3 regions of the Neopoerus faecalis genome follow, and region 3 is predicted to be linked to each of the others. Evidence: predicted binding sites of a transcription regulator. Region 3 holds the regulator's gene; each other region holds the start of a gene.

Region 1 (9,980 bases), on a different contig from region 3:
CCTCATCAGCCGCATTGCCGCCGCGCCTACAGAGGGCGAATACGCCCTTGACCTGCTGATGATCGCCAAATACTATGAGCGAATCGGAGACCACGCCACCAACATTGCCGAGTGGGTCATCTACTCCGTCACCGGCGTGCACAAGGACGAAATCACTCTGACATAAGGAGAAGCGTATGATCTGGTGCGTAGAGGACGATGCCGGGATTCGGGAGATCGAGCTGTATGCCCTGAACTCCACCGGCTTGGGTGCCCGGGGCTTTGAGGACGGAGCCGCCTTCTGGGAGGCTTTGCAGACCGAGACCCCGGAGCTGGTGCTGCTGGACGTCATGCTGCCGGGGGAGGACGGTGTTTCCCTGCTGCGGCGGATGAAGGCCTCCCCTAATTTCCGGGATATTCCCGTCATCATGGCCACAGCCAGGGGCGCGGAGTATGACAAGATTCAAAGCCTTGACCTCGGGGCGGACGACTATCTGGTAAAGCCCTTCGGCGTGATGGAGATGGTCTCCCGGGTCAAGGCGGTGCTGCGGCGCTGCAGGCCGCAGGAGACCGGGCACGTTCTCTCCGCCGGCGGCATTTCCCTTGACCCGGAACGCCGCACCGTTACAGTGGAGGGGCAGCGGGTGCAGCTCACCTATAAGGAATTTGAGCTGCTGCGGCTGTTCCTCTCCCGCCCCGGCATGGCCTTCACCCGGGAGCAGCTCTACACGCAGGTTTGGGACATGGCCTACATGGACGACAGCCGCACGCTGGATATGCACATCCGTACGCTCCGCCAAAAGCTGGGTAACTGCGGGCGGCTCATTGAAACGGTGCGGAATGTGGGCTACCGGCTGGAGGCGGCCCCATGACCGGAAAAATCTTCCGCTCCGCGCTGGGCGCGTCCTTGACGGTGCTGCTGGCGGCGCTGCTGGTGTTCTCCGGCTGCCTGTATGGGTATTTCGGCTCCGTGTGGGAGCAGCAGCTCCGGGAGGAGCTGCGCCTCGCGGCCTCTGCGGTGGAGACAGAGGGCGATGATTACCTTTCCTCCCTGCCCACCGGCACGGCCTGCCGCTTTACATGGGTAGCGCCGGACGGAACCGTGCTTCGCGACACGCAGGCAGACGCCGCCTCCATGGAAAACCACGCCCAGCGGGAGGAGATCCGGCAGGCCCTGACGACCGGCAGCGGCAGCAGTGTCCGCTATTCCGACACGCTGACGGAAAAGACCGTTTATGAGGCCGTGCGCCTGTCCGACGGGTCTGTACTGCGAATTGCAGGCGGCCAGAAAACCGTGGGAATGCTGGTGCTGGGGCTGCTCCACGCGGTTATCGCCGTAGCGCTGCTGGCGGCAGGGCTGTCCGCCCTGCTGGCAAGCCGCGCCGCAAAGCGGGTAGTGGCTCCTCTGAACCAACTCGATTTGGAGCACCCGATGGAAAATGACGCCTACGATGAGCTCTCCCCCCTTCTCAGCCGTATTCATGCCCAGCAGCAGGCGCTGCACCGGCAGGCCCGGGATTTGGAACGGCGGCAGGACGAATTTGAGCAGATCACCGACAGTATGCGGGAGGGGCTGCTGCTTTTGGGGCAGGACCACCGCATTCTCAGCATCAACCCTGCCGCGCAGACGCTGTTCGGTACGGACCGGAGCTGTATCGGCCGGGATTTTCTGACGGTGGACCGCCGCAGTGACATCAGCGCCGCCGTGGATGCCGCCTTGACACAGGGACACGCCCAGCTCCGGCAGCAGCGGCAGGGCCGGGAATACCAGATCGACCTGAGCCGAATCGACTCCGGCGGCGAGGTCTTCGGCGCTGTGCTGCTGGCCTTTGACGTCACAGAACAGGCAGAGGCGGAGCGGATGCGCCGGGAGTTTACCGCCAACGTCTCCCACGAGCTGAAAACGCCGCTGCAATCCATTATCGGCAGCGTGGAGCTGCTGGAAAATGATTTGGTGCAGCCGGAAGACCGTCCCCGCTTCTTAGGGCGCATCCATCAGGAGGCCCAGCGGCTGGTGTCCCTCATCAACGATATTCTGGGGCTTTCTCAGTTGGACGAGGGCGCGGCCATGCCGAGAGAATCGGTGTCGCTGCTCTCGCTGGCGCAGGAGGCTGCCGCCTCCCTGTCCGCCGCGGCGCAGGCGCAGAACGTCACGCTGACCGTCAACGGCACGGCGGGAACCCTTACCGGTGTACGGCGGCTTTTGAGCGAGACCGTCCGCAACCTCTGCGAAAACGCCGTGAAGTACAATGTCCCCGGCGGCAGCGTCACCGTAACGGTGGCGGAAACGCCTCAGGCCGTGACACTGACTGTGGCGGACACTGGCATCGGCATCCCCCCGGCAGATCAAAGCCGGGTCTTTGAGCGGTTCTACCGGGTGGACAAGAGCCATTCCCGGGCCATCGGCGGCACGGGGCTGGGGCTTTCCATCGTCAAGCACGCCGTTGCCTACCATCACGGCACCGTCCAACTGGACAGCACACCGGGACAGGGCACGGTCATTACCGTGACGCTCCCCAAGGACGCCGCCTGACCTGCCGCATTTTCTGTTTTCTCACCTTCCCCGGCAGCCATTCCGCTGCCGGGGATTTTCTGCGTCCTTCTTCAGCAAAGGTGTACAATAAAAGCGCGCTGTTTTTGTCGGACTCACACGAGTTTTGTCCAAGTAAGCTCCTTTTACACGCCGCTTTCCTCACCCTCCCCCGTCAATGCAAAATTTGACATCATCTGTCCTTGTTTTTTCTTGACAGATGGACATTATAATGTCATAATATTTTTTGAAAAATGACATCATAATGTCAACTCCGCCCATATCCTGTCGAACCGGCTTGGGCGGACCGTGCAAAGGAGGGAACCATGGAGGACAAGAAGGTAAAGCTGCTGGTATACGCCACAGAGTCGGAGCGCACCCGCATCAAGCTGGCCGCTACCCGGCTGGGCATGAGCATGACCCAGTTCATGCTGGACAGCATCATGGAGCAGGTCTCCAGCGTGGAGGACCTTGAAAAGAAAGGTGAGGCGCTATGAAAACCATCGCCATCATGAACCAGAAGGGCGGCACCGGAAAGACCACCTCCGCCATCAATCTGGCCGGTGAGCTGGTACGCCGGGGGAAAAAGGTCCTCATTGTGGACACGGACACCCAGGGCAACGCCACCAGCAATTTGGAGCTGACCGAGGTTTCCAAGATCACGCTGTCGGACATCATCGTGGATAAGGACCACCGAATCCCGGACGCCATCTGCCATACCTCCATCGAGGGGCTGGACCTCATCCGGGGCGGCTCCCTGCTGGCGCCGGCCCTTGCCGCCATGCAGGAGATGCCCTTTGGCCGGGACATGACCCTCAAGCGGCTGGTGCCGCAGATTCCCAAGGACTATGACTTCGTTTTCTTCGACTGCTCCCCCTCGCTGGAGAGCCTGTTCAACATCAATGTGCTGGTCGCCGTGCAGTACATCCTCATTCCTATCAAGGTGGACAAGAACTCCATCGAGGGCTACAACGTCATGCTGGAAACCGTGCAGAACGTCCGAGAGCTGGTGAATCCCGACATCCGCGTGCTGGGTATTTTCATGACCGCCGTGGAGACCGGCGCCTCGCTGGACCGGGAAATGATCGCGAATTTCCCGCAAATGCTGCCAGAGCTGGCGTTCCACAGCTACATTCGCAAAAATATCGACGTAAAAAAGGCCCCGCTGGCGCTGAAGCCCCTGTGCTTCTACTCCCCCCGCTGCACCGCCACGGAGGACTACGCCGCGCTCTGCGGCGAAATGCTGGAACGAATGGAGGGCTGAGGACATGGCATCGAAAAAATCCCCGTCCATTTTCGGGACGCTGCAAAAGACTGCGGACAACGCCGCCGCAGTGAACGGTGAGTTTGTCCGGCAGCTCCGGGTGGACGCGCTGGAGGAAAATCCCATGAACCGCTTCTCCATGGCGGAGGACGCACAGTTTCAGGCCACCATGGACAGCGTGGAAAAGGACGGATTTTTAGAAGATATCATCGTGACCCCCGCTGAGGCCGAGGGGAAATACCGCATCATCAGCGGACACCGCCGGGTCCGGGCTGCCAAAAAGCTGGGAAAGGTCACTGTCCCCTGCAAGGTGCGGCACTATCATGACCGGCTGGAGGAGCTGCGGGCCCTGATGGGCACGAACCTGCACCGCCGGAACGTCTCCCCCTTTGACATGGCCCGGCAGCTTGAAACGCTGCGTGAGGTGCTGCGGGAGGAGGACCGCCTGCCGGAAAACGTAAAGGAGCAGGCGGAGATGATGGCGTCACAGACGGAGCTCTCCCGCGCCACGGTGGAGCGGTATCTTGACCTTCTGAATTTGGATGACACCCTCACCGGCTGGGCCGAGGGCGGAAAAATGACCATGACGGACGCCTATGAGCTGGCCCGCCGAAGCAACGCCCACCTCTACCCCATTGTGGAGGACTTCGTGGATAAGGCTGGGGACAAGAGCGACTTCCCCGCCCTCGTCCACCGGGCCATTGCCTACGCCAAGGCCGCCGAGCTGCCCGTGACGCCGCCTAAGCCCGTCGCCGCCAACGCGCTACGGACGGTGGACTCCTTCGGTCGCTCCATCCGGCGCTCCACCGCCCAGCTCCGAAGTCTGAAGCTGGACGCGGAGGACCGGGTCACCGCCCGGAAAAAGCTGGACACCTGCCTTGCAAATTTAGAGGAGCTGCGCCGGACCGTAGAGGCCCTGAAGGCGTCCCTGGACTGAAGCTGAATACCCGGCCGCGCTGTCGGCCGGAAACAGGAGGATGTGCTATGTTTGATGTAAAAAAGGAAGCTGCGGCCCTTTCCGCCGAGCTGGAAACCATTTACAAGGACCTGCACCGCCACCCGGAGATCGGCTATGACGAGCACCGGACCTCCGGCATCATCGCCGATTACCTCCGCGCCTGCGGCATGGAGGTGCAGACCGGCATCGCCATCACCGGCGTGGTGGGAACACTGGATTCCGGCCGCCCCGGCAAAACGCTGCTGATTCGGGCGGATATGGACTGCCTGCAGGTGGAGGAAATGACCGCCTGCGACTACCGCTCCGAAAATCCCGGAAAAATGCACGCCTGCGGCCATGATGCCCATGTGACCATGCTGCTGGGCGCCGCCAAGCTCCTCTCCGCCCATAGAGACGCCTTCCGGGGCAAAATCAAATTCCTCTTTGAGCCCTCGGAGGAAAGCATTCCCGCCTCTATGAAGGAGACTGTCCGCGCCGCCGGATACGATGGCGAGGGCGGCGCAGGCTTTATGATTCAGCAGGGCGTTTTGGAGGGCGTGGACATGGCGCTGGCTCTTCATGTACAGCCCGCCGTCCCTGCCGGAAAGATCCAGATCGCCCGGCATGAGGCCACCGCCTCCAGCGATGTGTATGACATCATGCTCACCGGTAAGGGCGGCCACGGCGCCATGCCGGAAAACGCCGTAGACCCGGTGCCCGCCATGGCGGAGCTTATTACCGCCATCCACATGCTCCCCACCCGGGAGGTCAGCTCCATGGAAAACTGCGTCATCTCCATCGGGCAGGTGGAGCTCCCCGGCTCCGTGTGGAACGTGGTGCCGGAGCGCGCCCACATTGTCGGCGGTTTCCGCACGTTCAACAACGATGTCCGCGCCCTGCTGCGCCAGCGCATCCCGGAGCTGGCCGAGGGCATTGCCAAGGCCAACCGCTGCACGGCGGTGTGTACCCAGACCCTCGGCTATGACGCCACCATCAACGATGAGGCCATGGCGCTGGAGGTGAGCCGCACGCTGGAGAACATTGTCGGCGAGGGGAATGTGATTCTCACCAACAAGCCCTTTATGGGCTCCGAGGACTTCGGCTGCTTCACCCAGCACGTGCCGGGCGTGCTGTTCTGGCTGGGCATCGGCACGGGTGAGGACGATAAGCCCCTGCACAATCCGTATTTCAAAATGGATCTGAACGCCCTGCCTGTGGGCACGGCCTGCCATGTCCAGAACGCGCTGCATTTCCTGAAGTAAACACCCCAAATCAAATAAAACTTTAAGGAGAGCTTTTTGAAACAGTTATCTTTATCACTGGATCGTGTGGCCTGACCGGGAGGTCCGGCAAATCCAACACACGCCGCTCCTCCCGAAGCTCGGAGCATACCGATTCAGGAGGAATATCATGAACCGTGAAAACAAACGGAAAGCCTTTGAAAAGGGCTATTATAAGACCCATCCCTGCACCGATTCATTTACCTGCAAAGTCTGCGGACGCCTCTGCACGCCGGAGAACACCGGGAGCCAGCACCGTAACCACTGCCCCAACTGCCTTTCCAGCCTCCATGTGGACATAGAGCCGGGAGACCGGGCCGCCGACTGCGGCGGCATCATGGAGCCGGTGGCAGTCTGGGTGCGGAACAATGGCGAGTGGGCCATTATCCACCGCTGCAGGCGCTGCGGAGCTTTCAGCTCCAACCGCGTAGCGGCAGATGACAACCCCATGAAGCTCATGAGCATCGCCCTGCGGCCCCTGTGCCGTCCGCCCTTCCCGCTGGAGCGCATTGAGGAACTCACCGCCCTCATGGGCGGGGAGGGCAGTATGCGGTAAGCATCGTTTCTTGTAAAATCACTTTGAGCGGAGCCGCTTTCAGCGGCTCCGCTCTGCTTTTTCTTTCTTTTATCCGCAGTCCTCTGCCCCGTTTTGCCGCTCCTGCTGATGCAAACAGGTGATTCCTCCGAAAAATCGCATATTTTATGAACAAACAATACTTCTTTTGTGAACATTAGCACTCTCCTATTGACAGTGCTAAAAATGGTGCTATAATAAAGGCGAACTTGAGAGGGGGAGCAAAAAGGTCCCCCCGGAGAGCTCCAAAACCGTTTGTTCATGTAGGCAACAGAAGGCTGCGGACGATGAAGTGATTTCCATTGCCGCAGAAATAAAAGAATGGAGGAATGACTTATGCTGCCCAGCATTTTTGGTGAAAATATGTTTGATGATTTCTTCTCTGATCCCTTTGGCATGATGGTGCCCCAGACCCGGGACGCCCTTTACGGTAAGCACGCCAAGAACCTGATGAAGACCGATATCCGGGAGACCGATACCAGCTACGAGCTGGACATCGACCTGCCGGGCTTCAAGAAGGACGAGGTCAGCATCGACCTGAAGGACGGTTATCTGACCATCAGCGCCGCCAAGGGGCTGGACAAGGACGCCGAGGACAAGAAGGGCAAGTACATCCGTCAGGAGCGCTATGCCGGTGCCTGCAGCCGGAGCTTCTACGTGGGCTGGGATGTGGAGCCTGACGAGATCAGCGCCAAGTTTGAAAGCGGCATCCTTCAGATCTCCGTTCCCAAGGAAACCCGGAAGCCCGAGGTCAAGAGCACCTCGGTGAGCATCCAGTAAATGCCAAGCCCTGCCCCGGCATAAGCCGGAGCGGGGCTTTTTCATGGGACACAAAAGGGCGGTGCGTACTAATGGTACGCACCGCCCTTGAGACTGTCGATAAAGTAGTGAATTCTCCGCGACGGTAAGGAAGGGTGTGCGCGGGAAACCCAAGAAGGGTGTCCTGCGCCATTGAAATCCTTAGTTTTCAGAATTTTTATAAAATTCTGAAAACTGGCTCAGCGGGGCGAAAAGACTTTTTCGACACGCTGAGGGCGGTGCGTACCAATGGTACGTACCGCCCTTTTTATCTGATTCTCCTTGAAACGGCAGGCGCTTAATAGCCGGTCTTCTTCTCGCCGGGCTGGCCGTAGGACTGGAACTTCACCATGACCTCAGCCATCTGCTCCTCCGTCAGCACGTTGGGCTTGCCGATGCTCATGGCGCGGCACTGAAGCTCCGCGATGAACTCCAGATTACAGGCAAGGCCGTAAGCGCTCTTGATGTCCTTGCCGCAGCAGACAAGGCCGTGGTTGCCCAGCAGAACACCATCACTCTTGCCGCAGACCTTCATAGCGGCCTCGGCCAGCGCCTCGGTGCCGAACAGCTGATAGGGGGCGCAGGGGACCTCTGCAGCACCGGCGTCGCCGATGACATAGTGCACCGCACGGATGGGCTCGCCCAGAACGGCCAGCGTGGTGCAGTACACGGAATGGGTGTGGACCACAGCCCGGGCGTGGGGCTTATGCTTATAGAACGTGGTGTGCAGCGCCCACTCGCTGGAGGGCTTCCGCTTACCGTCCACCACCTTGGCGTCCAAGTCCAAAATCACAACGTCCTCAGGCGTGGTGGAAAAATAATCCATACCGGAGGGGCTCAGCGCCACGAGGCCCTTTTCCGCATTGTAAATACTGATATTGCCGCTGGTGCCCGTGCTCAGGCGGGCCGCGCTCATCTTTTTGCCGTATTCAACGACCAGTTCTCTTTCTTCCTGCATCAGCATAGCAAATTCCTCCCAAAATCGTTCACTTTTTGTACCCGCCCTGCGGCGGAATTAAAATTTTCGTCAAGCCTTGATGTCATTGGCGCGGTCCCGCGCCTCCCGCCAGGCCGGGGCATACTGGTGAATCAGCTGTCCCGTCCGGGGGTGATAGGTCTTCAGGGCGCTGTCCCGCTTTGCGGGCACCTCGCCCAAGTAATCGTTGCAGAGGGTCACAAGTCCCTGTACAGTGGCCTGCCGGAAGCCGGCGCGCAGCCGCAGCTCCCGCCCGGAAAGGTCCGATAGCATCTGGCAGAGCGCCTCGGACTGGAAGCCCCCGCCGCAGCCCAAAATGGGGCCGCCCTCGTTCCCTGTCAGCTCAACGAGGTGCTGAAGCTGCTCATGGGTGGAGCAGGCGATGTCCGCCAGCACGGCCCACGCAAGGTCCGTGCGGTCCGCCTCGGCGTCCAGCGGGGCGCGCATGAAGAAGCCGCCCCGGCGCAGAGAGCGCCGCTGATAGAACAGCAGCGAAGAAAATGACGCCGTACAGGCAAACGAGGTCTTCTCCCGGTAAATTTCCTCCAGCCGCTCGTAGGGAATATCGGCGCAGAGCCGGTCCTTCACCCGCTGATAATTCAGGCCCGTGACACCGGGGTTCATCTCCACCTGATAGCTCTCCGCCCCCAGTCCCGCGTCCGTCCAGACGCGCTGGGCCGGGTCATAGAAAAGCTGCTCCAGTTCCGCCACCACCGGCGAGGTGGTGCCGGAGACCACGGCGATGCCGCCGGGGCGGATGCCCGTTTGCAGCAGGGCGATCTGCGTATCCGCGCCGCCCAGCACAAACACGGCGTCCTTGGCCATGCCCAGCTCCCGGCGATAGGTATCGAGAATGGGACCCACCGCCGTGCCCGCCGCCTGAAGCGGCGGCAAAAACTCCGGGCGCAGACCGTAAAAGCTGCAAAGCGTCTGGGACCAGCTCCGCTGGCCGATGTCATAGAGCTGGCTCTCACAAGCCTGCGTGTACTCCATGACTTTCCGCCCGGTGAAGATCCAGGCGATCCACTCGCTGAGGCTCAGAACGCTCTCCACCGCCTCATACTGCTCCGGGTGCTGCATCCGCAGTCCCAGCAGCTTGGCGGCGCCGAAATCCTCCGTGGCCCATTTGCCGGAGAGGCGGTAGATCTCGTCATGCTCCGGCACCTGCGCCATGTAGGCCCGGCCCCGGTTGTCGATGTTCGGCAGGCCCAGAAACGCCCGGCCGTTTCCATCCAGCAGCACGAAGCTCTGCCGCGCACCGGCCGCGGAAACGGCGTTCACCTGAACGTCCGGGTGCTCCCGGCACAGCTCCCGGCAGCCCTGCAGCAGCAGCGCCGCCCAGTCCTCCGGGAGAAAATACTGTCCGTCCTCATAGGCACTGTCCCGGTGATAGACATTGGTATACGTCCGCAGGCCCAGAATCCCGCCGTCGGAATCCACCAATGCCACGCGGCTGTTGCCGGTGCCTAAGTCCACCATCAGATAATGCTTCATCGGCTACTTCTTCAAAACGTCCCGGTTATAAACGATTTTCTCCATGTCCTCGCCGCGGAGCCACTTTTTGATGCGCTCGTTGAGGATGCGGGACTGGTGATCCGTCACCTCATAGGTCGCGCCGCAGATGTGGGGCGTCAGCAGCACA
Region 2 (9,980 bases), on a different contig from region 3:
GGGTCGGCGGGCTTGGTGACGGTGCTGCCAGCATCGACGATCACAGGGTCTACCGCGCTGCCGCCGCTGGTTTCAAAGGTGACGGTATAAGTCCGTACCCACTTAGCCGTGAGCGTCATGGCGCGCGTGACCGTATCCGTGTCGAAGTTCCATTTGGCTTTGCTGCCGCTGTTATCGTAATACCAGCCGCCGAAACGATAGCCCTCCTTGGTCGGGGCGGCGGGCGCGGTGAGTTTGACGCCGTTATCGATGATTGCCGTCGTTCTCGTGCCCTCGTTATCAAAGGTCACGATGAATTTCAAGTTGGGAATCGAAACGCCCTCGGCGATCGTGCCGTCCTCGCCGTTGATGACGGTTCCGCTAAATGTGCCGCCGCTGATGGTACCGTTGTTGATGACCTCGCCGGTAAACTTGCCCTTTTCGATGATGCCGTTGTTATTGAGCACAGAACCCTTAAACTCGGTGACGCCCTCATCGCTACCGGTGATCTTGAGCGTGGCTCCATGATTTGAGGCACTATTGAGCACCACTTCGCCCGCGATCACGCCGCCGTTGGCATACAGATTTTGGGAAACAATGAAATCGGGACCCACCTCCATGTATATGCCGCTTCCGACAGCAGCGGAGCAGTCTTTGTCAACCTCCGCAAGGCCCGCTATGGTAAGGGTTCCTTCAGCAAATATACCGCCGCCATGGGTCACTCCGCCGGCGGTATTCTCGGCGCTGCACTTCCGGATGGCAGCCTGATCCTTTAGGGTGAGTGACGATCTGCTGCTGACAAGGACGCCGCCGCCATAGCTCTTTGTCCAACTATTTTGAGAAGATGCCGTCACTTTGCAGTTCTCGATCACGGCACTGCCGCTCATGGTAAATTCAGTATTTTTGTTGTGGTGGGACACATAGACGCCGCCGCCCGCGGCGCGCCCGCTGCCCGTGATGCATTCGCAATTGCTGATGGCCGCATTACCGGACATGGTAAATGCTCCGAGAGCATACACGCCGCCGCCTGGTGCATACGAGGAGTCTTTCGAGGCGGCTTTGCAGTAGCGGATAGCGGCGCTGCCGCTCATATTGAAAACGGCATTATTATCCCTCATATACACGCCGCCGCCGCGGTCCGCTGCACAACCGATGATGCTGCCGCCGGTCATGACAAATTCGCCCGCAACATACACACCGCCGCCGTAGACCGCCGAGCAGCCGACAATATTGCCACCCTCCATGGTCAGTTTGCCGCCGGGCTTGATATAGACAGCGCCGCCATAGTATGCGTCGTAGACATTAGCGCCGCTACCGAACTGGATCGGATATCCCGTGCCGCCGGTGATGACGCCGCCGGTGACGGTCTCTGTGCCGCTTGCCTCGTCCAGCACCCACAAGCCGTCGCTGTTCGGGGCAAATTTGTGCGTCGCGTTTGACCCGCTGTCCTTGATGGTCAGGTGAGCGCCGTCCTCCACGACCAATGGACTGCCGTGTACTTCGTCGTTTTTATACTGGAGTACATGGCCGTTCAGGTCGAGGGTAACATTGCCAGTAATGCGGAGTGTCTCTGTCAACGTTACATCACCGATGAGATTGTATTCGCCGCCGGTGAGCTCCGTCATGTCTGCGGTCAGCGCTGTGCCGCGCAGCCGCCGCACCAGATGAAGGGTGGATTCCCTTTGAATATTGTAGTCCATCAAAGTACGGCCATCCTCCAGCTCCTTGCCAGCAAAAATGAGCCGTTGCTGGTCGGGCGGGATGCTTTCCTTTTCCTGAATTTTATCCTTCACATTATCAATGCTGTCGGTGAGTTCCACCTCCAGCGTGATGGTCTTGCCGGTCAGCGTCTTGACAAAGAGCTGCATGGCGCTTGCGCTCACGCACAGGGCAAGGCACAGCACCAGAACTGCCAGAATGCTGAATAATCGTTTCTTCATTGTGATCCCTCCATGATGAAAGTGGTATGGTGCATCCAATGGATGCACCAAGGGGATATCCCCTTGCCTAAATTTACTGTTCCGTCAGGGCCTCAAAGCCCTTTTCCGCCTGTTGGACGGTCTTTTGGATGATGCCCAAAGCCATTGTGTGCAAATCCATCCGCAAGACGGCCGCTGTGACTGCCGCCCGCTTCTCCTTCGGCACGTCATAGAGCTTCAATGAACAGTCCAGAAAGCGGGAAACCTTGGCCTCCATCGTGAAATATACATCGCAGGGAACCGACATGAAGCCCCGCATGATACTGCCTGACGCGATCTCCATCTCGTAGAAGTCCTTGGGCTGCGCCTCCGGCAGATAAGGCCCGAAAATAACTTGCAGCCGCTTCGTTGTGCTTTTGTACAGATACGCCGCGATGGAAGGCAGGGAGTATGCCATCACATACAGCTCCCGCAGCGGCTCGGTCAGCTCGGCAATGTGAAGCTGGAGGGCCGTTTCCACGGCGTACAGGAGCACAGGATCTTGTTCCCCGCTGTGCTGTCCCGCCAGAGCGAATTGCCCGCTGAACATCCGCTTTACCAGCTCCAGCAGCAGCGCCTCCTTACTGGGAAAAACATGGAAGAACGAGCTCTGTCCGATGCCCGCCGCCTTTGCGATCTCGCCGGTGGTGGTTTTCGTGTAGCCCTTTTCCAGGAACAACGCCACCGCCGCCCGTAATACCTTTTGCTGCGTTATAAGGCCGTTTAACAGTTTTCCTTTCGGCAAATCACTGCCTCCTTATAATTTACTTGCGATTACACTTTTATAATAGCATACATTATGTGTCCGCGCAAGAAAAAATTCTGCTGACATATAAAAAATCCGTAAAATCGTCAGGCTTCACGTTTTTTCATCGGCCCCGACATTGGTTTCCACGGGGCTTTGTGTGACCCAATATAATGACAGCCAAGATACAGCGTGGGTAAGTCAAATAACTCTGTACCTGTTCGATCGTATACATCGCGCTTCTCTAAAAACATCAGAAAGCGCTTGACTTAAAGTTAAGTTCATGTGCTACTATAAACAATATGGCAGCAGGAAAGCTGCTTCAAGAGGAAAAAAGACTGCGCCGATTGCTGTGCGGAAAAATTGCCGCGCACAAAGGCGCAGCTTGAAATGTAATTTGATTCCAAAACGGCAGAAAGCAGAGGGATGAACCGCGATTGATAAAATACTGATTCGCGGAGCGAAAGTCCACAATCTAAAAAATATAGACGTCGATATTCCGCTGGGGAAAATCGTGGGTATTGCCGGGGTGTCTGGTTCCGGCAAATCCTCCCTTGCGTTGGGTGTGCTGTATGCGGAGGGCTCCCGCCGCTATATCTCGAAGCCCTTTCCACCTACACCCGCCGCCGCATGACGCAGGCGTCCAAAGCAAGCGTGGACGAGGTACTGTATAACGCCTTTGTAGGTATTTGATCATCGTTTAAGCCTCCTTTGCCACTTTCCATTGGACAGACTGCTGGTAGTCTCTCCACATCGTTCCGAACAGACTCTGCTCACCCTTGGAAAGCTCTGCGAAAGTCCCGTCTTCTGTCAGATGACCGTCCTTTAATACAAAAATACGGTCGGCATTTACAACGGTGGGCAGGCGGTGGGCTCATAATGACGGTGCGGCCCTTTGCCAGCTCCTTGAAGGCCGCCTGCACCCTTGTCTCGTTATCGGGGTCTGCAAAGGCGGTGGCTTCGTCCAAAATCAGCACCGGCGCGTTTTTCAGCATGGCGCGGGCAATGGCAAGCCGCTGCGTTTCACCGCCGGAGAGGTAGATGCCCTGTGAGCCGATGACGGTATTTGCGCCATCCGGGAATTTTTCAATGATGTCCATGCACTGCGCCGCCCGGAGCGCCGAGAACACCTCGTCATCCGTGGCGTCGGGCTTACCCATGCGGACATTGTCCAGAATGCTGCCTTTGATGAGGCGCCTGTTTTGGAACACAAAGGATACCGTGTCCATCAGCTTGTTTTTGTCGATGTCCTTCACATTTACGCCGCCGATGGAGATACTGCCGCTCTGCGGGTCAAAGAAGCGCGCAACCAGCGCCGCCAGCGTGGATTTGCCGCCGCCGGATGGGCCGACAAACGCCGCCGTTTGCCCTGCGCCGATGGAGAGGGAGACATCCTCCAGCACATTTTTGGCACCGTCATAGCTGAAGGTAACATGGTCCAGCGTCACGGAGCTGTCCTTGGGATGCTGCGGAGCGCTGGGCTGAGAAAGCGGCGGGCTTTGCAGCACACTGTCAATGCGGGTGATGGCGTCCTGCACGATCATGCCGTTCTCGCTCATAAACATCAGCTTGGTAAGGGTCAGGGAGATGACCGGCGTGATGATGATGTAAAAGAGCAGATTCAGCAAAATGCCGTTGTCTGCCCCGCCGTGGGAAAACAGGAAGCCGCCCGCGATCAAAAACACGAACACGCTGTTGACCGCCAGCGTATAGAGGGTCATGGGCCAGCGAAGCTGCTTGGTGTAGGCGATGACCCAACGCTCATAGTTGTCGATGGTCCCCTTGAATTTTTTGAAGGAGAACACCGTCTGACCGAAGGTTTTGACCACGGGGATGCCGCGCACGTACTCCACCGCTTCGCTGGACATATCCGCAAGCGCGTTTTAATACTGGGTCATCTTGTCCTGCAGCTTTTTGCCGGTCATGCTGGTCATGGCAAGAAAAGCAAGTACCACAGGCACAAGGCTCAAAAGTCCCAGCCGCCAGTCAAAGGCCAGCAGCAGTGCTAAAAGTCCCACAATGGTCGCCATGGCCTTGGCCTTGTCGGGTAGCTGGTGAGCGAGATAGGTCTCCGCCGCTCCGGCGGTTTCGGAAATGGTGCGGCGAAGCTTGCCGCTGCCGAACTGCTCGATGGCGCCCAGCGGCAGGGTGGCGATATGCCGGGTCATGGCAAGGCGCAGATAGGTGGCGATGCGGAATGCCGCGAGGTGTGAGCACATCAGTCCCATGATGTACACCAGCACGGCGGCGACAGCAAATATCACCGCCCTCCAGCCGTAGTGCGTTACATGGACCGCGTTTTCATATTGCGGTGCGACCGCGATGACCTCCTTGAGGATACGCCAGATGTACCAGAACGGCACCAGCGCCAGCAGTGCACCGGCGGCAGACAGTACCCATGAAAGGTAGGTCAGGCCCCGGTATGCTCCGGCGTACTCCAGCAGCCGGGATAAATTGGATTGCTTTTTCAATGGAATGCTTCCCTTCAAATCAATGCGGAGAAATGTGCCGCGGCAGTCCTGCCTGCATAGCCTGACAGGCGGTATGCGGCAGCCGCACCGGCTTGAATTTGCCCGATAGCGATTTGCTTCATAGCGGACGCCCTTTCTTTGTGAAACTTCACATTTCTTCTCTCACTTCCGTGCTGTGACGCACAGCCAGCTTTTTCTTTTGTGAATTTGTACATCGTGAAATCCGACCTGCTCCAGATACGTTTTCAGCTCAATGTCCTTATAGACGGTCATGCCATCGATGATCTCTGTCCATTTCTCACCGCTGTTTGTGTCGCCGCCGCTTTCATTGCAGATGAGAAAGGTGCCGCCGGGCTTCAGCACACGCCAAACCTCGCGGAAGCACTGCGGCAGGTCCGGCCAGAAATAGACCGTTTCAAAAGCCGTAACAGCGTCGAACCAATCACTCGCGAAGACCATATCCGTCACGCTGCCTTGCAGGACCGTACAGCGTCCCTCCGCGATGGCGGCCTGATTGAGCTTTTTTGCTCTTTCCACGCTGACAGGTGAATGATCGATGCCTTTTACACTCCCTTTTCCGCACTTTTCCAGCAGCATTCGGATGGTTGCCCCGCCTCCGCAACCGCAGTCCAGCACTCTTGCGTCCGGCGGAGGAGCCAGAAATTGAAGCCCCCACCTTGCAATGGAACCGTGGCCAATATTCATCATGGTGACCATGAGCTGCCCGCCAAGCCCCGCGGGCTTGCGGGTATTTTCAAAAAATGACACAGCACACCTCCAGTTTTTAGATTTCACGCGGCCCGACGGAATCGGCCGTGATTCTCCGCAGCGGCTTCCGATGCGGAAGATTTCGTTCTTTCATAGCTGACACCACATCAGTTAGAGAAATCTAACTGATGTGTACACAGCCTTGCGGTTAGAGTAAACTAACTACAACCCTTTGAAAAATCCGCACTTCTGCGGACTTTTATTCCAATAATCACTTAACGGTTCCGTGCCTCAGTATTTTCGACACTTTTCGGTACAACGCGCCGATTTGTCCCAATCAAACATGACCAATGGAACCCGTTCGGCCACATTGTATCATGCTTTTCTGCTTTTGCAAGATGGGGAGTGAGCAGCTCCGCGCAGCAACGAGTTGAGTAATTTGGATTATAGGAGTGTTTTTGCAAGAAAAAAGCTACCGCCTGCAAAATGCAGACGGTAGCTTCATACATATCTCGGCGCTTTTTCGTTGGCAATTGTCGTAAATTTGTGGTAAGTTTATCAGATTGCCAGCGAAAAATCCTTTGATTTCAAGGCTTTGCGGGGACGGCTTAGTACATGCCGCCCATGCTGGGGTCAGCGGCGGGAGCGGGAGCAGGGGGCTCGGGCTTATCAGCCACCAGAGACTCGGTGGTCAGCACCATAGCGGAGACAGATGCGGCATTCTCCAGAGCGGAGCGGGTCACCTTGGCCGGGTCGATGATACCGGCAGCAACCATGTCGCAATACTCCTCCTTGTAAGCGTCGAAGCCGTAGCCGTTCTTGCCGGAGGCACGGACCTTCTCCAGAATCACGGAGCCATCCAGACCGGCGTTGGCCGCGATCTGACGGATAGGAGCCTCCAGAGCCTTGGCGATGATCTGGACGCCGGTCTTCTCGTCGCCCTCAACGGTGTTCAGCAAAGCTTCCACGGCGGGGATGACGTTCACAAAGATGGTACCGCCACCAGCCACAACGCCTTCCTCAACGGCGGCGCGGGTAGCGTTCAGAGCGTCCTCAATGCGGAGCTTTTTCTCCTTCATCTCGGTCTCGGTAGCAGCGCCGACCTTGATAACAGCCACGCCGCCAGCCAGCTTGGCAAGACGCTCCTGCAGCTTCTCCTTATCATAATCACTGGTGGTGACAGCGATCTGGTTGCGAATCTGGCCCACACGGTCCTTGATGGCGGTAGCGTCACCGGCACCGTCCACAATGGTGGTGTTCTCCTTGGTGACCTTTACCTGACGGGCACGGCCCAGCATATCCAGCGTAGTGTTCTTCAGCTCCAGACCAACCTCCTCGCTGACAACAGTGCCGCCGGTGAGGATTGCGATATCCTGCAGCATCTCCTTGCGGCGGTCGCCGAAGCCGGGGGCCTTGACGCACACAACATTCAGTGTGCCGCGCAGACGGTTGACGATCAGAGTGTTCAGAGCCTCGCCCTCAACATCCTCGGCGATGATGACCAGCTTCTTGCCGGACTGGACCAGCTGCTCCAGAATGGGCAGGATGTCGGAGATAACGGAGATCTTCTTATCGGTGATGAGAATGTAGGCGTCGTCAATGACAGCCTCCATCTTCTCGGTATCGGTGACCATGTAGGGGGTGATATAACCGCGGTCGAACTGCATGCCCTCCACAACCTCGCTATAGGTCTCGGCGGTCTTGGACTCCTCAATGGTGATGACGCCATCGGCGGAAACCTTCTCCATGGCGTCGGCAATGAGCTTGCCGATCTCCTCGTCACCGCTGGAAACGGCGCCGACGCGGGCGATGTCATTGGAACCGTCCACCTTCTTGGCCTGCTTCTTGACCTCAGCCACAGCGGCCTCAACAGCCTTGGCCATGCCCTTCTTTACCACGATGGGGTTGGCGCCGGCAGCCAGGTTCTTCAGGCCTTCGTGGATCATGGCCTGAGCCAGCAGGGTGGCGGTGGTGGTGCCGTCACCGGCAACATCGTTGGTCTTGGTGGAGACCTCCTTCACCAGCTGTGCGCCCATGTTCTCAAAGGGATCGGGCAGCTCGACCTCCTTGGCGATGCTCACACCGTCATTGGTGATGAGGGGAGCGCCGTACTTCTTATCCAGAACCACGTTGCGGCCCTTGGGGCCCAGGGTGATCTTAACAGTATCGGCCAGAGCGTCAACGCCGGCCTGCAGAGCCTTGCGGGCTTCATCGCCGCGCATAATGAGCTTAGACATAATTGAAAACCTCCCAAATTTAGAAGTAAAGTGTAGTGTGCATTTTCATCATTTTCGCCGTGACATACGCGTGGCGAAAATACATTGACTCAGCCGCCGGGGGCGGCGTTCACCAGTTCTCAAACTGGTGGGGGGAATTTAAAGGGGGATGAAATCCCCTCTTTAAGTTACTCCACGATTGCCAGAATATCGCCCTGACGGACGACCACGTACTCAACGTCCTCCAGCGTGACCTTCGTACCGGCATACTGGCTGGTGATGACCTTATCGCCGGGCTTCACGGTCATGGTGACCTCCTTGCCGTCCACCATGCCGCCGGGGCCCACGGAAATGACCTCTGCCACAGAGGGCTTCTCCTTGGCGGAGCCGGTGAGGATGATGCCGCCCTTGGTGGTCTCCTCAGTCTCTACCATTTTCAAAATCACGCGATCAGATAACGGGGTGAGTTTCATTTGGGATTCCTCCTTATATATTTTCATAAGATAAAACAAATTCAGCGTTAGCACTCAACTCTCTCGAGTGCTAACGCTGTTATCATAGTACACTTGCCCCGGTTTGTAAAGGGGGAATTTGTAAATAACTTATGAAGTTTTCGCCGCTATGGTTCCGCTCATGTACCGCCATTTCGGCAAATTCTGTGAAAATTCAGATACAAAATGTAATATTCGACAATAAAATTATCTTTTGTATTTAAAAATTTCCGATGAATGTGCCGCATCGGCATAATCAGAATCACCTTCCGTACATAAATACGTCACATTTGATCATGCCGTTGTAGAGCTTGCGCTTTTTGTCCGCCTGCTTTCCGAAGCACCGCTCAAACTCCGTATGGGAGCTGAGCACCAGCACCCGCCACTTGGGGGGCAGGTCCCGGAGGGCCGCGCCGAACATTCGATACAGGTCCTCGGCCTCCTTCTTTTCCAGCAGCCGCTCGCCGTAGGGAGGGTTGGTGACCAACTGGCCGTACTCGCTGTCCCGGTGGAATTTTCCGGCGTCCGCCACCTCAAAGCGGATGCAGTCATCCACACCGGCCAGCTCCGCGTTGTGCCGCGCCAAATCCACGGCGGCGGGGTCAATGTCACCGCCCCAGATGTCATAATGGCCGTGGAATTCCTTGTCCATGGCCTCGTCCCCGGCCTCCAGCCACAGCTTGGAGTCCATGTTTTTCCACTTCTGAGCGGCGAAGCTGCGGTCCAGTCCCGGCGCCCGGTTCTTGGCGATGAGCGCCGCCTCAATGGGAATGGTGCCGCTGCCGCAGAAGGGGTCGCAGAACGGGTCTTGGCCCCGGTAGCGGGAAAGCGTCACCAGCGCCGCCGCCAGCGTCTCCCGCAGGGGGGCGCCCATGTTCCGCGCCCGGTAGCCACGCTTGTAAAGCCCCTCACCGGAGGTGTCCAGATACAGCGTCGCCACATCCTTGATAATGGCAAATTGAATTTGATACCGGCTGCCGGACTCCGGCAGGGTCTCCAGACCGTATTTCTCACCTAACCGCTTAGCGGAGGCCTTTTTGACAATGGCCTGACAGGCGGGAACAGAGTGGAGCTGGGAGTTCAAGGAATAGCCCTTTACAGGAAATTCCCCGTCCCGGGGGATATAATCCTCCCACGGCAGCGCGTAAACACCCTGAAACAGCGCCTCAAAATCCCGAACGGGGAAGGAGCCCAGCTCCATCAGCACCCGTGCGCCGCAGCGCAGATTGATGTTCAGCCGCGCAATGTCCGCCATGGTACCGTCGCAGTGCACCCGGCCGTTTTCCGCCCGGACGTTCTTCAGCTCCAAACGGCGCATTTCCTCCGCCACCAGACTCTCCAAACCAAATAGACAAGGGACCGTCAATGTCATAGCCCGTGTCTCCTTTCAAACATTTTTACACTCTACCATC
Region 3 (9,980 bases):
TTTCCATCAGACCATGCCTGCCAAGGCTTATATGTACGCCCTGCCCTATGAGTATTATGAGAAGGACAAGGTCCGCCGCTACGGCTTCCACGGCACCTCCCACAAGTATGTCTCCCAGCGCGCCGCTGTTATGCTGGGCAAGAAGCCCGAGGAGCTGAAGCTCATCTCCTGCCACCTCGGCAACGGCTCCTCTGTCACCGCTATCGACGGCGGCAGGAGTGTGGATACCTCCATGGGCTTCACCCCGCTGGCAGGCCTTCCCATGGGCACCCGTGCCGGTGATCTGGACGCCGGTATCCTGCAGTACCTCATGAACAAGTACGGCATGAGCATTGACGAGATGCTGAACATCCTCAACAAGAAGTCCGGCGTGCAGGGCGTGTCCGGCGTGTCCTCCGACTTCCGTGATCTGGAGAACGCCCACAAGGAGGGCAACGAGCGCGCAGGTTTGGCTGTGGATATGTTCAACTACGGCGTGAAGAAGCTCATCGGCGCTTATGCTGCCGCTATGGGCGGCGTGGACGCCATCATCTTCACCGCCGGCGTGGGCGAGAACAGCGCTTCTCAGCGTCTGGATATCGCCTCCGGTCTGGAGTTCATGGGCGTGAAGATGGACGCCGAGGCCAACAACGTCCGCGGCAAGGAAGCCGTCATCTCCGCCGCTGACTCCAAGGTGAAGGTCCTGCTGATCCCCACCAACGAGGAGCTCATGATCGCTATGGACACCGCCGCCATCGTGAAATAATTTCGTCAAAATACTGCGGTATTTTGACGAGTTGGGGCTGCACCCTGCTGCGCGCACTTACGTTGTTCGCACACTTGCAGGGTGAGCGGAGTTTTTCCCGCCGCACATGTCGCCGGGAAAAACGGACTCAATTTGTGCAATTCCAGTTGGAATTGCACAAAGATGAAGACAAGAAAAGGGACTCTCGTTGGAGGGTCCCTTTTTCAATACGGAGGGGGGAAATCATTGATGCAGCTCAATACGCTGAGCATGGTGCATGACTTCCTGACGCGGACGGTGAAGCCCGGAAGCGTCTGCGTCGACGCCACGGCGGGCAAGGGGCGGGACACTGCCCTGCTTTGCAGGTTGACCGGGAAAGCAGGGCGGGTGCTGGCCTTTGATATTCAGGAGGAGGCCATCCGGCAGACAAGGGCGCTGCTGGAGGCGGAGGGGTTGTCAGCAGAGGTCGTTTTAGACAGCCACGCCAATTTGGAACAGTACGCGGAGCCGGGGACGGTGGACTGCGTGGTGTTCAATTTTGGCCGCCTGCCCGGCGGTGACCCGGCGGTATTTACCCGGGCGGAGACCTCCGTTGCGGCGCTGGAGGCGTCACTGCGGGTGCTGAAGCCCGGCGGCGCTGTTGCCATCGCCTTGTATTATGGCGGCGCCAACGGCTATACGGAGCGGGACGCCGTGCTGCATTGGCTGGAGACGCTGGATGACCGGAAATTTTCCGTCCTCCGCTGCGATTGGGCCAACCGGCGGAACGATCCCCCGGTCCCCATTTTTATCTGGAAGGAATGATCGATTTTTCCGTATTGTCATTGGCGAATGGATTTGCTATCATGAAGCTGTAACGCGGCGCAGAAGCGCCGGTCCAGTCAGGAGGAATAACTATGAAAGATCTGAAGGATACCTGCCGGGTGGCAGTTGTACAGTGTGCCCCTGTGATGTTTGATAAGAAAGCCAGTACGGAGAAGATGGTGGAGCTGATTCGCGAGGCCGGCAAGAACGGCGCGGAGCTCATCGTGTTCCCGGAGCTGATTATTCCCTGCTATCCCTACGGCATGACCTTCGGCTTTACCGTTGGCAGCCGCGATAAGGTGGGCCGCTTGGACTGGAAGCGGTATTATGACAATTCCCTCTGCATTCCCGGACCGGAGACGGAGCTGCTGGGACAGGCCGCCAAAGAGGCCCATGCCTATGTCAGCATTGGTATTTCCGAGCGGGGTGAGGACAGCGCCACGCTGTATAACTCCAACATCGTGTTCTCTCCCGAAGGCGAGCTGCTGAACGTGCACCGCAAGCTGAAGCCCACCGGCGCGGAGCGTTTGGTATACGGTGACGCCAATAAGGATTACTTCCCCATTACGGAAACGCCCTGGGGCCCCATGGGCAACCTGATCTGCTGGGAGAGCTATATGCCCCTTGCCCGCGTGGCGCTGTATCAGAAGGGCATTACCATCTACATTTCCCCCAATACCAACGATAACCCAGAGTGGCAGGATACTATCAAGCACATTGCCATTGAGGGCCACTGCTTCTTCATCAACGCCGACATGGTGTTCACCAAGGAAATGTATCCCAAGGACCTCCATTGCCCGCAGGAGATCGAGAAGCTCGGCGATATTCCCTGCCGCGGCGGCAGCTGCGTGGTGGACCCCTTCGGCCATTACGTGACGCAGCCGGTGTGGGACAAGGAGGAGATCATCTATGCCGACCTCGATATGCAGCAGGCCATTGCCAGCCGCATGGAGTTTGACGGTGTGGGTCACTATGCCCGCCCCGATGTGCTGGAGCTGCGGGTCCACGAGTAAGCGGCGCTTCAAAAGCGCACTCGCATTTTGAGCAAACGAAATCAAGTCCCCGGCAGACCGCTGTATTTGCAGCCTGCCGGGGATTTTTATGCCGTGTTGATTGGGGAAAGGGTGCAGACAGGCAGTCGGGATCACTTTTACAGGAACCCGATTGAAAAGCAACTGAATTTATGCCCTGCAAAAGCGATGAAAAAACAGGCGCCCGCCATTTGGCGGACGCCTGTAAATCGCAATCTGTTAACGCTTGGAGAACTGGGGAGCACGACGGGCGGCCTTCAGACCGTATTTCTTGCGCTCCTTCATACGAGGATCGCGGGTCAGGAAACCGGCCTTCTTCAAAATGGCGCGGTTATCCTCGCTGGCCAGCAGCAGAGCGCGGGCCACACCGTGACGCAGAGCGCCGGCCTGACCGGACACGCCGCCGCCGGTGACGGTAGCCACAATGTCCATCTTGCCGGTGTTGCCGGTAGCCTCCAGAGGCTGACGGACGACCATCTTCAGAGTCTCCAGACCGAAATACTCGTCGATGTCACGGCCATTGATGGTGATCGCGCCGGTACCGTTGGGGAACAGATGCACGCGGGCCACGGAGGACTTGCGGCGGCCGGTGCCATACAGATAAGGCTTCTTAGACTGATACATTCTCTTACTCCTCCTTACTCCAGCACGATGGGCTTCTGAGCCTGCTGCTCATAGTTGGCGTCAGCGTAGATGTGCAGGCGCTTCAGAGAATCCTTGCAGACGGTGTTCCGGGGCATCATGCCGCGGACAGCCACGCGCATGGCGGTCTCGGGTTTCTCTGCCATCAGGATGCGGTACTTGGTCTCCTTCAGACCGCCGATCCAGCCGGAGTGAGTCCGATAGATCTTCTGCTCGGGCTTCTTGCCAGTGAGAACGGCCTGACCGGCGTTGATGATGATGACGTTGTCACCGCAGTCGGCGTTGGGGGTGTAGGTAACCTTGGTCTTGCCGCGCAGCAGATCGGCAGCCCGGACGGCGGTCTTGCCAAGAGGCTTACCGGCGGCGTCCAGGATGTACCACTTGCGCTCGATGTTGGCCTTGTTGGCCATAAAAGTGGACATGGAACATTTCCTCCGTATATAAATTTGATTTTCTTTACAAATCAAGAGCTCCGGGTTAAAATCGGAGCAAGGATAGTTATACCATGGATGTCCGCCGGTGTCAACACGATTTTTATTTATATCTTGAAAAGCTCTTAAAAGCTCTGATTTTCTAACGATAGCTCTCAAATTCTGAAAATCGACTTTTAAAAATGCCGCGAGGGGCGTTTAGGCCCTCCACGGCAGACGGAGCTATGTAGTTCTACAGCACCCACTGCGTCAAAAGCAGCAGGACGAAGCCCGGCAGTCCTAAAATGCCGATGACCAGCGCGTTGAAGGTGTTGAGTCCCAGCGTGATGCCGGTGAGAGCGGCGGTGGCGCGGACGCACCAGAGCGCCGCAAAGCCGAGGGCGGTGTTTCCGAGGAGTCTGAGGGCCAGCCGCAGCGGCGCACGGAGGACCCGCAGCAGCGTGATGAGAAAAAAGGCCAGCAGCAGACCGGCAATGATCTTCTGGTTCAGGTCCATAGGGCGCCTCCTCTGACGCTGCCCGCCGCCTCCGGCTCCTGTGCCTTCAGGACACGGAGATAGTAGTCGCAGCGGGCCTTGGCGGCACTGATGCGGTAAATGCAGGCCTCCACCAGCTCCGGGGCGGTAGCCTGATCGAACTGCCGGTAGGCCAGCGCCAGCTCGCTCTGGGCGTCTCTCAGCTCGGCGCGCAGGGCTGCCAGCTCCGGGGCAGGGGCGGATTTTCTGGACTGTTTCATTGCGATCCCTCCATACATCCATGTTACGGAGAGTTTGGACAAATATGCCAATATTCATACGGGAGCGTACAAAAATGACCATGCCGAAAGAGGAATTTTATATGTGGGAGGCACTAACGCTGGCCCGGGAGGCCGCAGCGGCGGGGGAGGTACCGGTGGGGTGCGTCATCGTCCGGGACGGAGCCATTATCGGCCGAGGGCGGAACCGCCGGGAGGAAAAGCAGGCGGTCAGCTCCCATGCGGAGCTGGAGGCTATGGCACAGGCCAACGCCGCGCTGGGCAGCTGGCGGCTGGAGGGCTGTGAGCTGTATGTCACGCTGGAGCCGTGCCCCATGTGCGCCGGGGCCATTCTCAATGCCCGCATAGCCCGGGTCTACTACGGTGCGCGGGACAGCGCCTTCGGTGCCTGCGGCGGTGTGACGAACCTTTTCATGGAGCAGTTCCCCAACCGGCCCGCGCTGGTGGGGGGGATTCTGGCGGAGGAGTGTCAGGCGGTGCTGGCGGATTTCTTTAATGGTCTGCGGCAAAAGCGGCAGGGCGAGGAAAAAAGCGGTGCTCCTGAATTGATTTAATACTTTTGTAACAACTGCTGCTGGTTTGCTTAATAATTCTTCGGTATCTTAATACTTGCAAGAGACAAAACTTCTTTTCATCCAATCTTCCCAATCATATGCGAGAAGGCCGCCGTGAGGCGGCCTTTCCGTATTTTAGGAGACTTCGGTAGAAGCATGGCCTGCGCGGTCGGAAGGGAAGGGCGTGTGCGGGAAACCCATCAGGGGTTCCCTGCACAATTTTAATAACGGCTCTAAAATTTTAAAAATTTTGGAGCCGCCGTGAGGCGGCCTTTCTGTATTTTTGGCACTTTTAAACGCAAACTCTACGGTGCGTTCATTGCGCGGCGGTACCCGATATGCTGCAGTAGGCGGGAAAGGGAGGTGGTCCCATGGATCAGATGAAAACCGGCAGGCTCATCCGCACCCTGCGCCGGCGCGCACCGGATATCGCGCTGCTTCCTTCCTTATCGGAGGCGCTGGGGGTGGATACAAAAGCCCTCCTCCGGGGCGATTTGGAGGAAAATGAAATGACCAACGGAAATATGAAAAGGACCCGCTTTTACGTCTGCCCGGACTGCGGAAGTCTGCTGCTGTCCACGGAGAGCGTAGAGCTGACCTGCTGCGGCCGGCGGCTGTCACCCCTGCCGGTACAGAAGGCGGAGGGTGAGGACCGGCTGGATGCCGTGCTCAGCGATGGGGAGTGGTACATCACCGGCCGTCACGAAATGCGCCGGGAGCACTATATATCCTTTCTGGCGTTGCTCTCCGGGGATACGGTGCTAATAAAGAAGCTGTACCCGGAGTGGGGGCTGGAGGTCCGCCTGCCCCACATCCCTAACGCCACGCTGCTGTGGTACTGCACGGAGCACGGCCTCTTTTCCCAAGCCCTATAGGGAAGAACCGCAGACAAAAAGAGCGCCCACGGAGCTTTGCTCCATGGGCGCTCTTTTAGATTAGATCAAGCCGCTTTTCCGCAGATATTTTTCTGCCTGCACGGCGGCAATGGCACCGTCCGCGGCAGCGGTCACCACCTGCCGGAGACTCTTTTTCCGAATGTCTCCGGCGGCAAATACGCCGGGGAGCTTCGTGTGCATCTCCTCGTCCGTGACAAGATACCCTCCGTCCGTGTCCAGCACATCGGCAAACAGCCGGGAGCTGGGCTGGAAGCCCAAAAAGCCGAACAGACCGAAGAAACCGTCCTGCCGCTCCGCCTGCACTACGGTCTCCGCGCCGCTCTCCGTATTTTTCAGCACCATGCGGTCTAAAACGGCGCTGCCGCTGCCGCCTACCTCCGCCACAGCGGTGTTCCAGAGAATATGGAGCTTCGGCTGGGCAAATGCCCGCTCCTGCAATGCCTTGGGGGCCGACAGACGCTCCCGTCCGCACAGCAGCGTCACCTCCCGGGCAAAGCCGGTGAGATACAGCGCCTCCTCCACGGCGATGCTGCTGCTGCCGGCCACATAAACGGCCTTGTTCCGGAAAAATCCGGCGTCACAGGTGGCGCAGTAGGAAATGCCCCGCCCAACGTACTGCTCCTCATTTTTGCAGCCGATGGGCCGGGGTGTGGCCCCGGAGGCCAGAATGACCGCGTGGGCCCGATAGGTGTTCTGAAGTCCCGCCAGGGTCTTGACCGTACCGGTCAGCTCTGCCGAGCGGATGACATCCCGGGCCCGCACAGCCCCGAAGCGCTCCGCCTGCGCGGACATCCGGGCGATGAGGGCAGCGCCGGACTCGCCCTCCAACTGACCGGGATAGTTTTCAATTTCATCCGTCAGGGCGATCTGTCCACCGTCCTGCCCCTGCTCAAGGAGCAGCGTGTTCAGCCCGGAACGCCCGGCATACAGGGCGGCAGTCAGGCCCGCAGGCCCCGCGCCCAAAATCATCACATCATAAATCGTGTTCATGGAAGCTCCTTTGTTTCTCCGGCGGCAGGGCCGCCGATTCTTTTTTCATATTAAAGCATGTCCCTGTGTGAAAAATCAAGCCCCTCTCATTTAAAAATATGGCGTTTGAAAAATTTACGTTGCTTTTTGAGGAATGGGCGGTTAAAATAAGAGTAGATTTTTGGCAGAGTAGAAGTGCGCGTGTCGGCCTACGGGCCGCAGTGCCGGCGGAACGGGGAGTTGTCCGCCGGACGAAAGGAAATTACCGCAGTGCGCACTTCGCATCCCGCTGCCGCATTCCGGAACCGGCAGCGGGGCTGCCGGCCTCCTCTGTGCGGCGTTGCTGCCGACAGAAGGAGGATTTTTTTATGGAAACGCATCCCCTGACCCATGCTTACTGGCAAAGCGCCGCCGGTGAGCTGCGAGACGTCCGCAAGCTGACGTTTGCCGCGCTGTGCATGGCGCTGTGCATCGCTCTGTCCGCGCTGCCCTCCGTGCCCCTTTGGGGCGGCGCCCGCATCACGTGGGGCTTTCTGGCCCGCTCTGTCTGCGCGTGGGTCTGCGGCCCGGTGCTGGGACTGGTCTTTGCCTGCGCGGAGGACCTTTTGAGCTTTTTCCTCACCGGGGGCGGCGGTTATCCCTTTTTCCCCGGCTATACCCTGACCACCATGCTGGGCGTTTTTCTATACGCACTGTTTTTCTACAAGTCGAAAATTACGGTTCGTAGAGTTTTTTTTGCGAAGCTGCTGACCAATATCGAAAACGTGACGCTGGGCGCGCTGTGGATGGCGCTTCTCTCCGGCAAGGCGTGGTACGTTACCGCCGCCGGCAGCGCGGTGAAAAACCTGATCTGCCTGCCGTTCCAGACGCTTCTGCTGATGACGCTGTTCACTGCCCTCCGGCCGGTGCTGGCGAGGGCGGGGCTTATTGAAAACTGAAACACGCTCCGGCGCCCCTGCCCTCCCCGGCAGGGGCGTTTTTTGCCGCGGGTGCGGAATTTAAAATTTCCCCGTGGTTTGTTCACAAATTGTTTACCTTGGCCCATTGACTTTACCCGGCACCGGTGGTAGACTGCATTTAGCACTCAGGGATAAGGAGTGCTAATCAAAGCTGAGGTGCTTTTCCATGGACCTGACAGACCGGAAAAAGCGGATATTGAAGGCGGTGGTTGAGGATTATATCCGCACCGCCGAGCCGGTGGGCTCCAAGGCCATCGCGCAGGAGATGGGGGGCAGCGTGTCCTCCGCCACCATCCGCAACGAGCTGTCGGACCTTTCCGACATGGGCTATCTGGAGCAGCCCCACACCTCTGCGGGACGCATTCCGTCCCCGAAGGGCTACCGGCTGTATGTCAACGAGCTGATGGAGCGCCAGCGGCTCTCCGTTGCCGAAACGGAGAAGATCAACCAGTCCCTTCAGATGAAAATGGAGGAGCTGGACCGGGTCATCTCACAGGCGGGCAAGGCTGTCAGCAGCTTTGTAAACTACCCCGCCTATGCGGCGACTGCCGTTAAGAGCAGCGTCACCGCAAGCCGGTTCGATTTACTGCCGGTGGATGAAAAAAGCTGCATCGTGGTCATGATGATGGGCGACCGGGTCAAAAGCCAGCTTCTGCGTTTGCAGCTAAAGGTGGACCGGGACCAGATGAGCGCGCTGGTGGAGCTTTTGAACCGCCATTTTACCGGCATCTCCACCAAGGAGATGAATGAACGGCTCATGGCGGTGGTACAGGGCATCACGCCCCAGCTTTTCCTGCTGCTGAGCCAGACGGTGAATTACGCCGTGGAAATGCTGGAGGAGGCCGACCGGAGAGAGTTCATCACCGCCGGCACGAACCAGCTTTTAAAGCTCCCGGAGTTCCGGGACGCCGACAAGGCCCACCAGCTTATGAGCTTCCTTGCCGATGACAAGGAAAAGCTGCCGGTGCCAGACGAGGGCCCCATGAAAATACTCATCGGGCCGGAGAACGTCAGCGACGCGCTGAAGGATACCAGCGTGGTGGTGGCCAGCTATGATATCGGTGACGATATGCGGGGCCTCATCGGCGTGGTCGGCCCCACCAGAATGGATTATGCCACGGTAGCGGCCCGGCTCACCGGCTTTGCCGACGGGCTGACGCGGCTGTTCGGCAAAAAGGAACCACATGAATTACCCCCGAAGGAGGATACGGATACATGAGCGAAGAAACGAAAGAGCCCGTAGAGGAGACGCCGGAAACGGCGGAGGCGGCGCAGCAGGCGCCGGAGACACAGGAGACCGAAAAAAAGGCCAAGAAAAAAGAAAAAAAGGAAAAGGGCATTACCTTTACCCGGGAACAGGTGGAAAAAATGGAGCTGGCTGCCAAGCAGCTTGAATCTGTGAAGGACCAGTTCACCCGCCTGAGCGCCGAGTATGACAATTACCGCAAGCGCACCACCAAGGAAAAGGACGGTATCTATCAGGACGCCAAGGGCGACACCATCAAGGCCTTCCTTGCGGTGTATGACAATCTGGAGCGGGCCGCCGCTGCGGAGGGCGGCGAGGACAGTCCCCATAAAAAGGGACTGGAAATGATTTTCCAGCAGTTCCGCGAGCTTCTGGAAAAGCAGGGCGTCAAGGAGATCGAGGCCAAGGGCAAGACCTTTGACCCGGAGACCATGAACGCCGTGATGCACATCGACGATGAGACGCTGGGCGAAAACGAGGTAGCACAGGTGTTTCAGGCGGGCTTTGAACTGAACGGCAAGGTTCTGCGCCACGCTATCGTGCAGGTGGCAAACTGAATAGACTCTTTCCCGGCGGAGGCCGGAACACATAGATTGCTTATAAATAAATGAAAATAAATTGGAGGAATTCATTATGTCTAAGGTAATTGGTATTGACTTAGGTACTACTAACAGCTGCGTGGCCGTGATGGAGGGCGGCGAGGCCGTTGTCATCCCCAACGCGGAGGGCAACCGCACCACCCCGTCCGTTGTGGCTTTCAGCAAGACCGGTGAGCGTATGGTGGGCCAGGTGGCAAAGCGTCAGGCTATCACCAACCCTGACCGCACCATTTCTTCCATCAAGCGTGAGATGGGCAGCGACTACAAGGTGGATATCGACGGTAAGGCCTACACGCCGCAGGAGATCAGCGCCATGATTTTGCAGAAGCTCAAGAGCGACGCCGAGGCGTATCTGGGCCAGACCGTTTCCGA

The links. The regulator HrcA, encoded in region 3, represses chaperone genes, less so after heat shock. The targets are predictions, from matches to a motif close to TGTTAGCACTCNNNNNNNNNGAGTGCTAACA.
Region 1: the regulator HrcA is predicted to act here: its motif matches at 6,720-6,750, upstream of PY311_RS11555 (Hsp20/alpha crystallin family protein).
Region 2: the regulator HrcA is predicted to act here: its motif matches at 8,596-8,626, upstream of PY311_RS07505 (co-chaperone GroES).

What each region holds. Positions count from the first base shown of each region.
Region 1 is NZ_JARFXX010000012.1:28,339-38,318, reverse strand. It holds gene phoU (phosphate signaling complex protein PhoU) at 1-166, shown strand, start outside; gene PY311_RS11590 (response regulator transcription factor) at 177-851, shown strand; gene PY311_RS11585 (sensor histidine kinase) at 848-2,512, shown strand; gene PY311_RS11580 (hypothetical protein) at 2,836-3,006, shown strand; gene PY311_RS11575 (ParA family protein) at 3,003-3,773, shown strand; gene PY311_RS11570 (ParB/RepB/Spo0J family partition protein) at 3,778-4,710, shown strand; gene PY311_RS11565 (M20 metallopeptidase family protein) at 4,758-5,972, shown strand; gene PY311_RS11560 (RNHCP domain-containing protein) at 6,121-6,546, shown strand; gene PY311_RS11555 (Hsp20/alpha crystallin family protein) at 6,901-7,344, shown strand; gene PY311_RS11550 (class II aldolase/adducin family protein) at 7,661-8,326, opposite strand; gene PY311_RS11545 (FGGY-family carbohydrate kinase) at 8,390-9,832, opposite strand; gene PY311_RS11540 (2-hydroxyacid dehydrogenase) at 9,836-9,980, opposite strand, start outside.
Region 2 is NZ_JARFXX010000005.1:62,155-72,134, forward strand. It holds gene PY311_RS07475 (InlB B-repeat-containing protein) at 1-1,919, opposite strand, end outside; gene PY311_RS07480 (TetR/AcrR family transcriptional regulator) at 1,993-2,682, opposite strand; partial or broken gene PY311_RS07490 (ABC transporter ATP-binding protein) at 3,383-5,153, opposite strand; gene PY311_RS07495 (class I SAM-dependent methyltransferase) at 5,316-5,921, opposite strand; gene groL (chaperonin GroEL) at 6,470-8,098, opposite strand; gene PY311_RS07505 (co-chaperone GroES) at 8,266-8,550, opposite strand; gene PY311_RS07510 (THUMP domain-containing class I SAM-dependent RNA methyltransferase) at 8,831-9,940, opposite strand.
Region 3 is NZ_JARFXX010000002.1:173,989-183,968, forward strand. It holds gene PY311_RS03155 (acetate/propionate family kinase) at 1-745, shown strand, start outside; gene mnmM (tRNA 5-(aminomethyl)-2-thiouridylate-methyltransferase MnmM) at 974-1,528, shown strand; gene PY311_RS03165 (carbon-nitrogen hydrolase family protein) at 1,621-2,541, shown strand; gene rpsI (30S ribosomal protein S9) at 2,779-3,183, opposite strand; gene rplM (50S ribosomal protein L13) at 3,198-3,623, opposite strand; gene PY311_RS03180 (pro-sigmaK processing inhibitor BofA family protein) at 3,865-4,128, opposite strand; gene PY311_RS03185 (DUF2508 domain-containing protein) at 4,119-4,367, opposite strand; gene PY311_RS03190 (nucleoside deaminase) at 4,448-4,939, shown strand; gene PY311_RS03195 (XRE family transcriptional regulator) at 5,311-5,814, shown strand; gene PY311_RS03200 (NAD(P)/FAD-dependent oxidoreductase) at 5,875-6,825, opposite strand; THF riboswitch at 6,988-7,098, shown strand; gene PY311_RS03205 (folate family ECF transporter S component) at 7,173-7,742, shown strand; gene hrcA (heat-inducible transcriptional repressor HrcA) at 7,930-8,982, shown strand; gene PY311_RS03215 (nucleotide exchange factor GrpE) at 8,979-9,566, shown strand; gene dnaK (molecular chaperone DnaK) at 9,643-9,980, shown strand, end outside.